Regions from separate parts of the Microbacterium sp. NPDC090225 genome, predicted to be linked through region 1. Evidence: predicted binding sites of a transcription regulator. Region 1 holds the regulator's gene; each other region holds the start of a gene.
The links. Region 1 encodes LexA, which represses DNA repair genes until DNA is damaged. Its sites were predicted from a motif close to TCGAACANNTGTTCGA; they were not measured.

Region 1 (4,917 bases):
GGCCACTCTCCCAGCCCCTCGGTGTTCTGCCCGCGTTCGACACCGCGCTCGAAGAGCACCTGCATCCCGACGCAGATGCCCATGACCGGGCGTCCACCGGCGAGCCGACGATCGATGATGTCGTCTCCGCCGTGCGCGTGCAGGGCGTCACGAACCGCGGCGAACGCGCCGACACCGGGAACGAGCAGCCCATCGGCCTCGAGCGCCTCGGTGCGATCACGGGTGAGGACGGCATCCGCACCGGCGGCGACCAGCGCCTTCACCGCGGAGTGGACATTGCCGGACTCGTAGTCGAAGACGGCGACGCGGGGCGTGCGGGTCACAGCGCGCCCTTGGTCGACGGGATGCCGTCGACCAGCGGGTCGAGCGCCTTGGCCTGACGGAACGCGCGCGCGAAGGCCTTGTACTCCGCCTCGGCGATGTGGTGCGGGTCACGACCGCCCAGCACGCGCACGTGAACGGTGAGTGCCGCGTTGAAGGCGATCGCCTCGAAGGTGTGCCGGACGAGCGAACCCGTGAAGTGGCCACCGATGAGGTGCTGCTCGAAGCCCGCCGGCTCGCCCTCGTGCACGAGGTACGGGCGACCCGAGATGTCGACGACCGCCTGGGCGAGTGCCTCGTCGAGGGGCACGAGTGCATCGCCGTAGCGCGAGATGCCCGCCTTGTCGCCGAGTGCCTCGCCGATCGCCTGGCCGAGAACGATCGAGATGTCTTCCACCGTGTGGTGCGCATCGATGTGCGTGTCGCCCGAGGCGCGCACCGTCAGATCCGTGAGCGAGTGCTTGGCGAAGGCCGTGAGCATGTGGTCGAAGAAGGGAACCGAGGTGTCGATGCGGCTGGCGCCGGTGCCATCGAGGTTCAGCTCGAGCTCGACGGTGGACTCCGACGTGCTGCGCACGCGACGCGCGAGGCGCGGGGTCGGGATGGGGGTGCTCATGAGGCCGATTCTATCGAGGCGAGCGCATCGAGGAACGCCGTGGTCTCGGCCTCGGTGCCCGCGGTGACGCGCAGGTGACCGGGGATCCCGACGTCTCGGATGAGCACGCCCTGGTCGTAGAGACGCTGCCACGTGGCCTTCGGGTCGGCGACACCGCCGAACAGGACGAAGTTCGACCAGGACTCGTGAGGCGTGTACCCGAGAGCCTCGAGCGTCGCCGTGATCCGATCGCGCTGCGCGACGATCTCCTCGACCATGCCCAGCATGACGTCGGAGTTACGAAGCGCCGCCACCGCAGCCGCCTGGGTGAGCGCGCTCAGGTGGTAAGGCAGCCGAACCAGGCGCAGGGCGTCGATGAACGCAGGGTCGGCAGCCAGGTATCCCACCCGCGCCCCGGCGAAGGAGAACGCCTTGCTCATCGTGCGCGAGACCGCGAGGCGCGGGCGCCCCTCCAACAGGGTGAGCGCCGAGGGCGCATCATGCGGAGCGAACTCCTGATAAGCCTCGTCGACCACGACCACTCCGCGCGTCGCGGCGTACACGGCCTCGACGACGTCGAGTCCGAGCGGCGTTCCGGTCGGATTGTTCGGCGAGCACAGCAGCACCACGTCGGGATCGACGTGCTCGATCTGCGCGACCGCCTCTTCGGGCGTGATCGTGTAGTCGGGCTGGCGCTCCCCCGCCACCCACCGTGCCCCCGTGCCCTGCGCGAGCAGCGGGTACATCGAGTAGGTCGGCGCGAAACCGAAGACCGTCCGACCCGGACCGGCGAAGGCCTGGAGGATGTGCTGGAGCACTTCGTTCGATCCGTTGCCCGCCCAGATCTGCGAGGCGTCGAGGCCGTGACCGAGGTACTGCGCGAAGCCTTCGCGGAGAGCGGTGAACTCACGGTCGGGGTAGCGATTCACATCGCGGAGCGCGACGGCGATGTCGTCGAGGATGTCGCTCGCCACGGCATCCGGCACGGGATGCGTGTTCTCGTTGACGTTCAGAGCGATCGGGAGCGGCGCCTGAGGTGCCCCATACGGGGTGAGCCCCCGGAGATCGTCGCGGAGAGGGAGATCATCGAGCGAAGAAGTCACCACTCCATGCTAGGCCGCACGACCGGGGCCGCTCGCCGCGTTACCGCCTTTTGCGGCGCGAACGAGTGCCGCACGAGTCAGCTCGCGTACTCCGCGGGGATCGACAGCTCCTGGCCGATCTGCAGGACGCCGCCCTGCAACATGTTGAGGCGCGTGATCTCACCGATCACCTCTCGCGGGTCCGACTCGGGCGAGACCTCGGCCGCGATCGACCACAGCGTGTCACCGGGCATCACGGTGACCGTTTCGAACGTCACCGTGCCGGCGCCCTCCCCCGTCGCCAGCGCGCTGCCGCCGCTGAGAGCGGCGAAGGCGATACCGAAAGCGAGAGGGAGCGCCGCCAGAGCGAGCAGGACACGACGGCCGCGCGCCGTCAGCCGGAGACGCGTCGCCGGACGGACCGGGCGGACGGCTGCGGTGCTGAAGGTAATGCTGCTCATGTCGTTCTCCTCTGCCTTGCTCCGGCGGACCGGAGGTCTGTCATCACCCGCGAGCGATGACCACGTTGGCGTAGCGTTCGCATCCGCCTCTCGGCCGGGAGAGGCGAGTGCGAAGCTACGTTCCGAAGGTATCTTCGAATTCGAACATCTGTCAAGGTTTCTTCGAAATCACGTTCGCGATTTCACCGACACGCTCGAACAGATCTTCCACATCCGCGCTTTTCTCGGATACGGTTTCGATAAGAACACCGAACCACGGGCCTCCGACATTCGAAGAAGGACGCCGGAATCGCGCACCGAAGGAGCATCATGAGCGAGATCACCGCCCCCGATCCCGAGGCACCGCGCACGCGCCGTCGGAAGAGCCTGAGCCCCAAGCAGATGGCCATCCTCGAGGTGATCCAGGCGTCGATCGCCCAGCAGGGGTATCCGCCCAGCATGCGCGAGATCGGCGATGCGGTCGGGCTCAAGTCGCTCTCGAGCGTGACCCACCAGCTCGGTCAGCTCGAGCTCAGCGGTTATCTGCGGCGCGATCCCGGCAAGACGCGCGCCATGGAGGTCCTGATCGATCTCCCCGGCACGAGCACCGAGAACCCCGCCGATGTCGCGACCCCCGTGGGCGACGCCGCTCTGGTGCCTCTGGTCGGGCGCATCGCCGCCGGTGTGCCGATCACCGCCGACCAGCACGTCGAGGAGATCTTCCCCCTGCCGCGCCAGCTCGTCGGGAAGGGCGATCTGTTCATGCTCAAGGTCTCGGGCGAGTCCATGATCGATGCGGCGATCTGCGACGGAGACTGGGTCGTCGTCCGCTCCCAGCACACCGCCGAGAACGGCGAGATCGTCGCGGCGATGCTCGACGGCGAGGCGACGGTCAAGACTTTCCGGCGTCGTGACGGCCACACCTGGCTGCTCCCGCGCAACTCCGCGTTCGAGCCGATCCTCGGCGACGAGGCCGTCGTCCTCGGAAAGGTCGTCGCCGTCCTCCGCGCGGTCTGACACGCATTCGGCCCCGACGCGCTTCGGCCGACGCATAGGCTCGATGCATGTCGTCACCGTACGGTTCCTGGCCCTCGCCCTTCACCGCGGCATCCGTCGCCGCGTCCTCGCCGCGCCTCGATGGAGCTCGATTCGTCGGCGAGGAGATCTGGTGGGCGGAGTCCGTGCCGACAGAGGGCGGCCGCATGGCCGTGCGCTCGTCTCTCGGACACGAGGTGCTCCCCGCCCCCTGGAGCGCTCGGTCGCGCGTGCACGAGTACGGCGGAGGAGCCTGGACGGCGGAGGCCGACGGCACCCTGTTCTTCGTCCAGGCCGACGATCAGCGCGTCTACCGGACCCGTCGCGGCACGGAGCCGGTGGCGCTCACCCCTCCGGGCCCGGCGCACGGCGGACTGCGCGTGCAGAACGGACGTCTCTTCGCCGTGCGCGAGGACCTGACGTCGGCAGAACACCGGCGGGCGATCGTCGAAATCCCGAGCGACGGGTCGGCCGCGGATGCCTCGTCGGCCATCATCGTGCACGCGGAGAGCGGCGCCTTCTACGCTCACCCCGCGCTCTCCCCCGACGGCACGAGGCTCGCCTGGGTCGAGTGGTCCGGCGAGCGGATGCCGTGGGACGAAGCGCATCTGCACCTGCGCGACCTGCGCACCGGAGAGACCGGCTCGGTGCACACGCGTGTCGCTCTGCAGCCGGAGTGGAGGTCCGAGGACGAGCTCGTGTTCGCAGACGACCGCGACGGTCGCTGGGGAGTGCACCGGATCGCTCTCGACGGGATCGCGCCTGTGGGGACCCCGGAACCCGTCTCCTCCGCTGACGCCGACACCGGCTACGGACTGTGGGTGCTCGGCAATCGCTGGTTCCGGCCCCTCGATGACGGGCGTCTCGTGGCCGTGCGCACCAACGGCCGCGACGAGATCGTCGTGCTCTCCCCCGACGGCTCCGAGCGACGCGTCGAGGTGCCGTGCGACGGGCACGTCAGCATCGATGACGTCGTCGGCTCGCTCGTCCTGCTCTCGGGCAACGGGTCGGGCGTCACCTCCGGCGTGTGGTGCGCCGACCTCGACACGGGTGCCGTCGTCGCGGTCCGCGGAGGCGAACCCGTCGACCCGGCGTGGATGCCGCCGCCCCTCGCTCTCACCTTCGACGGCCTCCACGGCCCGGTGCACGCCTACGCGTATCCGCCCGCGAACCCGGACGCCGCGGCATCCGACGACGAACTCCCGCCGTACCTGGTGCTGGTGCACGGCGGTCCGACCGCCCACGTCACCGGCGCGACCTCGGCGGCGCTCGCGTTCTACACGAGCCGCGGGATCGGGGTGCTCGATGTCAACTACGGCGGTTCGACGGGCTATGGACGCGTCTACCGCGAACGACTCGACGGTCAGTGGGGCGTCGTCGATGTCGACGACGTCATCGCTGCGGCGCAGGGGCTCGCGGAGGCTGGCCTCGCGGACCCGGCACG
Region 2 (4,917 bases), 100 kb from region 1:
CGGATCTCGGGGACGTCGGCGATGAGCTCGTTGGCGGCGTCGATGCGGAACTTGGGCTTGCTCGTGCGCGCGGGCGCTCCGCGGCGCAGCCACGCGAGCTCCTTGCGGGCGAGGTTCTGGCGCTTCGCCTCGGTGGCGGCGGCCATGCGGTCGCGCTCGACGCGCTGCAGGATGTACGCCGCGTACCCGCCCTCGAACGGCTCGACGATGCGGTCGTGCACCTCCCAGGTCTCGGTGCAGATCTCGTCGAGGAACCACCGGTCGTGCGTCACCACCATGAGGGCGCCCGAGTTGGTGGCCCAGCGCTTCTTGAGGTGCCCGGCGAGCCAGGTGATCGCCTCGACGTCGAGGTGGTTGGTGGGCTCGTCGAGGGCGATGACGTCCCAGTCGCCGGTGAGCAGGCGGGCGAGAGAGACACGGCGGCGCTGACCTCCGCTGAGGGAGCCGATCTCGGCATCCCACGGGAGGTCGGTCAGCAGCCCCTCGATGACGTCACGGGTGCGTGCGTCACCCGCCCATTCGTACTCGGGGGTGTCGCCCACGACGGCCTGACTGATCGTGAGGTCATCGGGCAGGGTGTCGGCCTGATCGAGCACACCGATCGTCGTTCCGCCGCGAACTGTGACGCGGCCCGAGTTCGGTTCCTTGATGCCCGCGAGCATGCCGAGCAGGCTCGACTTGCCGTCGCCGTTGCGGCCGACGATGCCGATGCGATCCCCCTCCTCGATGCCGAGCGTCACGGAGTCGAAGACGACCCTCGTCGGATATTCGAGGTGCAGGGCCTCGGCCCCCAGAAGATGTGCCATGTCACTGTCCAGGGTAACCGGGTGGACGGGGGTCAGTGGACGCTGGGGCGTCGCCGGGCGAACAGTGCCGCCCCTCCTCCGAGGACCACCGCGACGGTCGCGGCGAGGACGATAGGCGCCATGGCTCCGGCGTCCGATCCCGTGTTCGCCAGCCGATCGTCCGGAGCGGTCGCCCCGCCGGCCGGGGCCGCGACGACCTCGACCGGTGCCCAGCCGATGAGGGCGCCGTCGGTGGCGTAGACGGCGACGCGGTGCGCCCCGAGCGCGGCATCCGTCGGAACGATCGCCTGCACGACGCCGGCGGCCGAGGCCGTGAGCGTACCGAGGTGGATGGGATCGGAGAAGAGGTAGACGTCGACGGCTGCGCCGGCGAGGTCGGTCCCGAGCGAGAGATCGAAGGGCGCGCCCTGGGCGACCGTGGCCGGTGCGGTGACGGAGCCGCGGTTGTCGTCGGTGAGGTCGTCGGCGGACGGAGTCGCGGGCTCCTCCGGCGTGGCCGTCACTGTGAGGGTGGCGGGCCCGGTCGCGGACTCGCCCACGGAGTTGGTGAAGACCGCGCGATAGCGGGTGCCGGAGGCGGATGCCGGGACGGCGTCGATCGTGAGGGTGGGGGCGGCGGCATCCGGGATCGTCACCCAGTCGCCGGCATCCGGGAGCTGCGTCTGCCAGATCACGGTGGGTTCGGGGGTCCCTGTCGCCGTGGCGGTGAAGGTCGCGGTCGCGCCCTCGGGGATCTCGGCATCCGACGGCTGCGTGACGATCTGCGGGGCGACGTCCTGCTGCGCGGGGAGCGTCGTGCCCGGAATCTCGGTGCCGGGCGCCGCGTAGATGAATCGCAGACCGCGGCTGAACGCCGCTCCGATCACCGAGAGGTGGGTCTCGTCGGCGAACACCGTGGCGCCGAGCTCGAGCCCGTCGTAGTGGCGTCCGTGGAGGGTGCGCGCGAAGTTCGTCATGTCGCTGGTCATCGGGAATCCGGAGGTGGTCTCCTCGAGCTCTCCGACCGACAGGAAGACGCGGGCGTCGAGGGCGTCGTGGGAGTCTGCGTAGGCGGCCTCCATGTCGAGGATCGTGCGGTCGTCCCACCAGATCGACGGGCTCGCGATGACGAACCGGTGGAAGAGTCCGTCGTTGTGGAGCAGTGCATAGGTGGCGAAGAGACCGCCGAAGGAGTGGCCCATGAGGGCGCGGTCGGCGGGGTCGGCGTGGAACTCGCTCTCGATCTGCGGAACGAGCTCGGAGCGTAGGAATCCGAGGAACTCGGGAGCGCCGCCGGTCGGCACGTCGGCCGTGATCTCGGTCGGGGTGAGATCGAGGGTGCGGCGCACCCCGGAGGCCGCGAAGCCCTGGCCGGGATCGTCGTAACCGATGCCCACGACCAGGGTGCCCGGGGCGTTCAGCCGTGCGGCTTCGACGGCTGTTCCGAACTCGGCGTTCGCGTCGGTGACGTAGAGGACCCGGTACGGATCGCCGGTCTCGACGTAGTTCGCCGGCAGCGCGACCGAGATCTTGTAGTCGCGCCCGGCTGCGGAGGTGGTCGTCCACGTCTGGACGTCGCGGATGAAGTCGTCGGGGGTGTCTGCCGCGACTTGGGCCGAGGCGACTGGGGCGGCGACGTGTGGGGATGTCGATGCGGGTGCGCCGGCGGCGGCGAGCGCGAGAGTCGCTCCGGCCGTGAGCGCGATCGCGGTGGGGAGGCCGAGCAGTCGGCGGAGGTCGAATCTCATATGTCGTTTCCCGTTCATCGGATGCCGCTGAATACCGCTGAGGGAAGCCACGGTAGAGGCGACTGCGCCCGCCGGACATGTGAGGTCGTCCCAGAGCTGCGGTGCGGTGCTGTGGGGAACCTCCGGCCGGGTGGGTGATGATTCTTCGTCCATATGTTCGAATGTCGGTGGGGTGTGGTGGGCTGTTCTCATGACGGAAGTACTCGATGCGACGGACTCCCAGACGGCGATGATCGCCGATCTGGTGGGCTCGGTGCGGGCGGTCGAGGAGACGATCGCTCGGTTGTTCGCGGTGCGTGACGGGATGCTCGCGGTGGCCTCGCGGGTCGCGATCGATATCGCGCGGCAGGCGGCGCATCCGGATCACGGCGATATGGCCTTGCGGGCGGTCGCGGCGGAGATCGGGGCGGCGGTGCGGGTGAGCGACCGCACGATCGAACGGCGGATGGACGAGGCGTCGTGGACGGTCGAGCGATTCGTCGAGGTGTGGGCGGCGCAGGGCGCGGGGCGGATCAGTGCCGCCCACGCCCGGGTCATCGTCGACGCGGGCGCGCATCTCGACGACCCTGCCGACCGGGCGCGGTATGCGGCGCGCGCGGTGGAGGCGGCGGTGGTCGAGTCGCCGAACAGGTTGCGGCGGGTGGCGCGGCGGATCGCGGAGCAGTACCAGGCCCGCACGGTGACCGAACGTCACCAGGATGCGCGGGAACTGCGGCGGGTGTGGGTGAAGGACCTCGACGACGGGATGGCAGAGCTCGGGATGCTCGGCCCCGCCGTGCTCGTCCACGGCATCCACGACCGGCTCACGCGGATGGCGCGCACGATCACGCTCGAGAACGGGCGGGCTGGGCAGGCGGCGAAGCCCGGGACCGCGCCGGCGCCGAGGCCGATGTCGCTGCCGGCCGCTCCCGACGCGGATGCTGCGGCGGATATCACCGACGCCACCGCAGGCGTGGGTTCCGATTCCCGCACGATGGATCAGTTGCGCGCCGACCTCCTTGCCGACATCGCACTCACCGGCGCGCCGACCGGGCACGACACCGAGGCGGGACTGCTCGGCGAGATTCGCGCACGGGTCGAGGTCACCGTCCCCGTCTTCACCCTCATGGACGACGACACCGGCGGCCACAACGGCGGCAGCGCCTCCGGCGCACCCCCGGCAGAGCTCGACGGCCGCTCCCCCATCGACACCCGCACCGCACGCCTCCTCGCAGGCGACGCGACCGGATGGGAACGGGTGCTCACACACCCGATCACCGGCGCACTCCTCGCCGTCGACCGCTACCGCCCGTCGGATCAGCTCACCCGACACCTCCGGGCTCGCGATCAACGCTGCCGCTTCCCCGGCTGCAACATCGCCGCACGACGATGCGACATCGACCACACCCACGCCGCGTCCGACGGCGGTGAGACCTGCGCCACCAACCTCGCGCACCTCTGCCGACGACACCACACGCTCAAACACCACTCGCGGTGGCGTGTCGAACACGGACGCCCCGGCGAGGACGACGTCGGGCCCGATCGCGAGGGCGGAGAAACGGACGAGACCCCCAGAACCACCGGCGACCTCGTCTGGACCAGTCCGACTGGAACGACCTACGTCGACCGACCGCCCGAACAGAACACGGTCAGGTTCACCGACCGCAAGTGAATCGCTGCCCTCACGCGCACGGCCCTCACGCGTACTGTTCTCACGCGCACGGCCCTCAGGCGTACTGTTCTCACGCGCACGGCCCTCACGCGCCGCCTTCAGCGGGCGCTGCCTTCAGCGGGCGCTGCCTTCAGGCGCGCTGCGCGACCTCGACGACGGTGTCGATTCCGCGAGCGGCGAGGGCCGCGGCGTCCTGAGCGATGCGCGAGGTGACCACGGTCACGGGCACGCCCTGCTCCCGCAGCTCGTGCCAGCGCTCGAACACCCGTCCGCCGGGGGCGAGGTCGGTGCGGGAGAGAGGAAGGTCGTCGCCGTCCACGTCGATCACGACGCCCACGGTCCTCGGCACAGCCGGAGAGTCACCGGCACCCGCAGCCTCCGCCCGCGCGCCCGCGACCAGCTCCGCGAATCGCCGCCCCAGCGGCTTGACGACGTTCTCGGTGTCGAGCAGTCCGAGCGAGTACTCGAGATCCTTGTAGTCCCCGAGCGAGCGCGACACGTCGTGCGAGCACCACCACGTGATGCCGTAGAGGCTCTCCGTGGTCAGCGCCGCCTCGACCGTGCGCGTGGCGAACTCGGGCATCTCGTCGTCTGCGAGGTTCATCGACGGCGCTCCCACCTCCTGCAGCCACACCTTGCGCTGCGGATCGGTCGCGAACGCCTTCGAGAGCTCGATCATCCACTCGGCGTGGCGAACCGACGGCGACGAGAGGCCGCCGTAGCGCGCCGCGGT
Region 3 (4,917 bases), on a different contig from region 1:
TCTCCTGGTCGCCGGTTCCACCGGCTCCGGTAAGTCCAGCTTCGTGAACTCGATGATCACGAGCCTGCTGATGCGTGCGCGCCCGGCGGACGTGCGAATGGTGCTGATCGACCCGAAGCGCGTCGAGCTCACCAGCTACGCCGGTGTGCCGCACCTGATCACGCCGATCATCACCAACCCGAAGAAGGCCGCCGAAGCGCTGCAGTGGGTCGTCAAGGAGATGGACATGCGGTACGACGACCTCGCGTCGTTCGGATTCCGCCACATCGACGACTTCAACCGCGCGGTGCGCGCCGGCGAGGTCGAGCTGCCCGTCGGCAGCGAGCGCGTGCTCAAGCCGTATCCGTATCTCCTCGTCGTGGTCGATGAGCTCGCCGACCTCATGATGGTCGCCCCGCGCGACGTCGAGGACTCGATCGTGCGCATCACGCAGCTCGCGCGAGCATCCGGTATCCACCTGGTGCTCGCAACCCAGCGCCCGAGCGTCGACGTCGTGACCGGTCTGATCAAGGCCAACGTGCCGTCGCGCCTCGCGTTCGCGGTGACGAGCGTCACCGACAGCCGCGTCATCCTCGACAGCCCCGGTGCCGACAAGCTCATCGGTCAGGGTGACGCGCTGTTCTCGCCGATGGGGTCCTCGAAGCCGTTCCGTCTGCAGGGAGCGTGGGTCGACGAGAAGGAGATCGACGCCGTCGTCAAGCATGTGACGCGTCAGGCACGGCCCGAGTACCGCAACGACGTCCAGGAGGCACTGGAGCCGCGCAAGAAGGAGGTCGACGAAGACATCGGCGACGACCTCGAGCTGCTGCTCGCGGCCGCTGAGCTCGTCGTCTCGTCGCAGTTCGGGTCGACCTCGATGCTGCAGCGCAAGCTCCGCGTCGGCTTCGCCAAGGCCGGACGCCTGATGGATCTCCTCGAGTCGCGGGAGATCGTCGGCCCGTCCGAGGGCTCCAAAGCTCGTGACGTCCTCGTCACGGCGGAGCAGCTCGGGGGAGTGATGGCGAAGCTGCGTGGTGAGGACGTTCCGGCGGCACCCGGCGCAGCGCCGGCCGCTCCTGCCGCCGCCCCCGCGGGTCCGACCTCGGCGATGGCCTCCGATCCCCTCGAGGCGCAGTTCGAGGGTCTCCCGGTCGTGGAAGCCGAGGGCGATGAAGACGCCTGGGGTCTGACGGGGCGCGACTGATGGCGATTCCTCGGCAGCTGCCCAATGCGATCACGATCGCCCGCATCCCGCTCGCGGTGGTGTTCTTCGTACTGCTCCTGCTCGGCGGGACCTACGGTGTCCCCGATCTCGGCCTGCGCTGGACCGCGGCGATCCTGTTCATCTTCGCGATCTCGACCGACTGGGTCGACGGCTACCTCGCCCGGCGCTACGAGATCGTCAGCGATTTCGGCAAGCTCTGGGATCCGATCGCCGACAAACTGCTGACGGGGGCGGGCTTCATCGGACTCGCGATCCTGGGCGAGGTCTCGTGGTGGATCGTTGCGATCATCCTCGTTCGCGAGTGGGGCATCACGATCCACCGGCTCATGATCGTCAACGAGCACGTCGTCGCCGCGGCATGGATGGGCAAGGTGAAGACCGCCGCGCAGGGTGTCGCCCTGGCCTGGGCGCTGATGCCGTTGCACGTCGTGATCGGCCTTCCCGCCTGGACCCTCATCACCTTCGTGCTCATGCTCGTGGTGCTGGTGCTGACCATCTGGAGCGGGATCGACTACATCGTCGCCCAGGTGCGGGGAGCGCGACAGAGCCGATGACCGAGCTCGCGGACGCCGTGATCGAGACGCTCGGTCGCCGTGGCTGGACGCTGGGCGTGGCGGAATCGCTCACGGGCGGCGCAGTGATCGCCGACCTCGTCAGCGTGCCCGGTGCATCGTCGGTGGTCCTCGGCGGAGTGGTGGCGTACGCGACGCCGGTCAAGCACACCCTCCTCGGCGTTGACGAGTCGCTCCTCGACCGAGAGGGCCCCGTGCATCCGGAGGTCGCGCGCCAGATGGCGCGGGGTGTCCGCCACGCCGTGAGGGTGGACGGCATCGACGCATCGGTCGGCGTCTCGACGACGGGTATCGCCGGCCCCGTCTCGCCCGACGGGCAACCGGTCGGGACGGTGCACATCGCCGTCGCCACGCCCGAAGGCGTCGAGGCGCGATCATTCCTCTTCCCGGGGGACCGGTCTCGAATCCGCTCGGAATCCGTTCGAGCCGCTCTCGAGATGATCCGAGAACTCTCCCGGGAATAGTCGCCGCCGCGACGCGGTTATGGATTTCGTGCTCACACTCAAACCACAGAGTGCAGTTGTAGATTTTATGAAGGTCGGCGAGGTTATACTGGCCATCACTTCGGGGGAGACTCCGAGAAACCGATTGGGGAGGAGGTTCCGATGATTCTTGTACGACAGGAAATCGGCGATGTGCTGAGGGACTTCCGTCTGCAGAAGGGACGCACCCTTCGGCAGGTCGCGAGCAAGGCTTCCGTGGCGCTCGGCTATCTGAGCGAAGTGGAGCGCGGTCAGAAGGAAGCGTCGAGCGAGATCCTCGCGTCCGTCGCCGATGCGCTCGACGTCCCCATCTCCACCATCATGCGCGAGGTCGGAGATCGTATCTCCGTGCTCGAGGGCATCCAGGTGTTCCCCGACGTCGTTCCCGACGATCTGGTCGCCTCGATCGAGCCCGAGCTCTCGCTCCACTGATCCCACGCACCCCGTCGTTGCGCGATGCGTCGAAGTGAGTTCCTGCGTGCCGTCGAGGACGAGTTCCCCGGACGCACGTCGTCGGTGTTGAACGATCTGGTGCTGAGTCCTCTCGCCGGTCGCACGGCCAAAGAAGCTCTGGCCGCGGGGATTCCCCCGCGTGAGATCTGGTTCGCGCTCTGCGACGAGATGGAAGTGCCCGAGAACCGGCGGCATGGTGCTGGCCGACTGGAGCCGCGTCGGCGCTGAGTTCGCGCATGCGTTCGATGGATATCGAGATCGGATGCCGGGATCCGGCGTGTCGTCGAATATGCGTTCGAAGCGGGCGTAGTCTTCTGCACAGTGGTTCAGACGTTCGTGTTCTCCACTGTTCGCGTGACTCGACGACGCAATGTCGGAGGCTCCTCGTACGGTGAAGACATGGCCACAGAGCCATACGCCTTGTCGGAGAGTTGCTTCCAGCCGGAAGCGCCGCGACAGCCTACAGGCGGCACCACGCGAAGCAGAAGGAGCACGACATGCCATCTCCCGCCGACCGCGAGAAGTCCCTCGAGACCGCCCTCGCCCAGATCGACCGTCAGTTCGGAAAGGGCTCGGTCATGCGGCTGGGCAGCGACGAGCGCGCACCGGTCGCTGTCATCCCCACCGGCTCCATCGCCCTCGACGTCGCTCTCGGTGTCGGAGGCCTCCCGCGTGGCCGCATCGTCGAGATCTACGGCCCGGAGTCCTCGGGTAAGACGACGCTGACGCTGCACGCGATCGCCAACGCCCAGCGCGCCGGCGGTATCGCGGCGTTCATCGACGCAGAGCACGCGCTGGACCCCGACTACGCCGCCAAGCTCGGCGTCGACATCGACGCTCTCCTCGTCTCGCAGCCCGACACGGGTGAGCAGGCGCTCGAGATCGCCGACATGCTCGTGCGTTCCGGCGCCATCGATCTGATCGTCATCGACTCCGTCGCGGCGCTCGTGCCCCGCGCCGAGATCGAGGGCGAGATGGGTGACTCACACGTGGGTCTGCAGGCACGACTGATGTCGCAGGCTCTCCGCAAGCTCACCGGTGGCCTGAACCAGACCAACACCACGATGATCTTCATCAACCAGCTTCGCGAGAAGATCGGCGTGTTCTTCGGTTCTCCCGAAACGACCGCCGGTGGTAAGGCTCTCAAGTTCTACGCATCGGTTCGTCTCGACATCCGTCGTATCGAGACCCTGAAGGACGGCACTGACGCGGTGGGTAACCGTACCCGCGTGAAGGTCGTCAAGAACAAGATGGCCCCGCCCTTCAAGCAGGCGGAGTTCGACATCCTCTACGGCGTGGGCATCTCGCGCGAGGGCAGCCTGATCGACTTCGGCGTCGAGCACGGAATCGTCAAGAAGTCCGGGTCGTGGTACACCTACGACGGTGACCAGCTGGGGCAGGGCAAGGAGAACGCCCGTACGTTCTTGCTGAACAACACCGACGTGGCACTCGCCATCGAGACGCAGATCCTGCAGAAGCTCGGCATCGGCGGCGCAGCCGCTCCCGCGGCTCCGGCGGATGAGCTCGCAGAGCGGCGCCCGGCCTGATCATGAATGGTGAGAACGGGGGCGGTTCGCGTCAGGACATCGGGCGGATCGCCCCCGTCATCCCTCTTTTCGGAGCTCGGAACGCCACTCCGTCGACCCCGAACACGAAGACTCCCGATGCAACGGCGGAGCGGTCTGCCTCCGCTCACGCATCCCCTTCCGTCTCGTCCGTCGACGACGGAGCCATCGGTGACGATGCACTCGATCCGGTCGAGGTTCGTAAAGCGGCCGAAGAGAGTCTGGTACGCAAGCTGCGCACTCGATCGCTGTCGGTCTCCGAAGCCCGGCAGGTCTTGCGGACCCACGGACTCGACGGCACGCAGATCGACGATGTCATCGACGACTTCCTTCGGCGCCGGTATCTCGACGATCACGAGCTCGCGCAGATGCTCGTCGCCGCGGGGGTCGATCGCAAGGGGCAGGGGCGCGTGGCCATCTCCCGCTCGCTCTCGCAGCGGGGGATCCCGCGCGACGTCATCGCTGCGGCGCTCGACGAACTCCCGGACGACGATGCGGAACGAGCGCTGGAGTTCGCTCGCACCAAGGCTCGCTCGCTCAGTCGTCTCGACCACGACACCGCTCTGCGACGTCTGCTCGGACAGCTCGCTCGTCGTGGGTACGGCGGATCCGTCGCGACGAACGCGGCGAAGACGGCGCTG

Region 2: a site for LexA is predicted at 2,679-2,694, ahead of ACIQTT_RS15945 (DUF222 domain-containing protein). Genes of this name have one in related genera too.
Region 3: a site for LexA is predicted at 2,995-3,010, ahead of recA (recombinase RecA). Genes of this name have one in related genera too.

Annotation. Positions count from the first base shown of each region.
Region 1 covers NZ_JBIVYS010000002.1:522,568-527,484, reverse strand. The annotation lists gene hisH (imidazole glycerol phosphate synthase subunit HisH) at 1-323, opposite strand, end outside; gene hisB (imidazoleglycerol-phosphate dehydratase HisB) at 320-937, opposite strand; gene ACIQTT_RS16440 (histidinol-phosphate transaminase) at 934-2,019, opposite strand; gene ACIQTT_RS16435 (LysM peptidoglycan-binding domain-containing protein) at 2,097-2,459, opposite strand; gene lexA (transcriptional repressor LexA) at 2,769-3,455, shown strand; gene ACIQTT_RS16425 (S9 family peptidase) at 3,503-4,917, shown strand, end outside.
Region 2 covers NZ_JBIVYS010000002.1:419,376-424,292, reverse strand. The annotation lists gene ACIQTT_RS15955 (ABC-F family ATP-binding cassette domain-containing protein) at 1-806, opposite strand, end outside; gene ACIQTT_RS15950 (alpha/beta hydrolase-fold protein) at 839-2,533, opposite strand; gene ACIQTT_RS15945 (DUF222 domain-containing protein) at 2,724-4,184, shown strand; gene ACIQTT_RS15940 (glycosyl hydrolase) at 4,315-4,917, opposite strand, start outside.
Region 3 covers NZ_JBIVYS010000001.1:741,613-746,529, reverse strand. The annotation lists gene ACIQTT_RS03735 (DNA translocase FtsK) at 1-1,183, shown strand, start outside; gene pgsA (CDP-diacylglycerol--glycerol-3-phosphate 3-phosphatidyltransferase) at 1,183-1,758, shown strand; gene ACIQTT_RS03725 (CinA family protein) at 1,755-2,240, shown strand; gene ACIQTT_RS03720 (helix-turn-helix domain-containing protein) at 2,382-2,690, shown strand; gene ACIQTT_RS03715 (DUF3046 domain-containing protein) at 2,715-2,939, shown strand; gene recA (recombinase RecA) at 3,209-4,258, shown strand; gene ACIQTT_RS03705 (regulatory protein RecX) at 4,552-4,917, shown strand, end outside.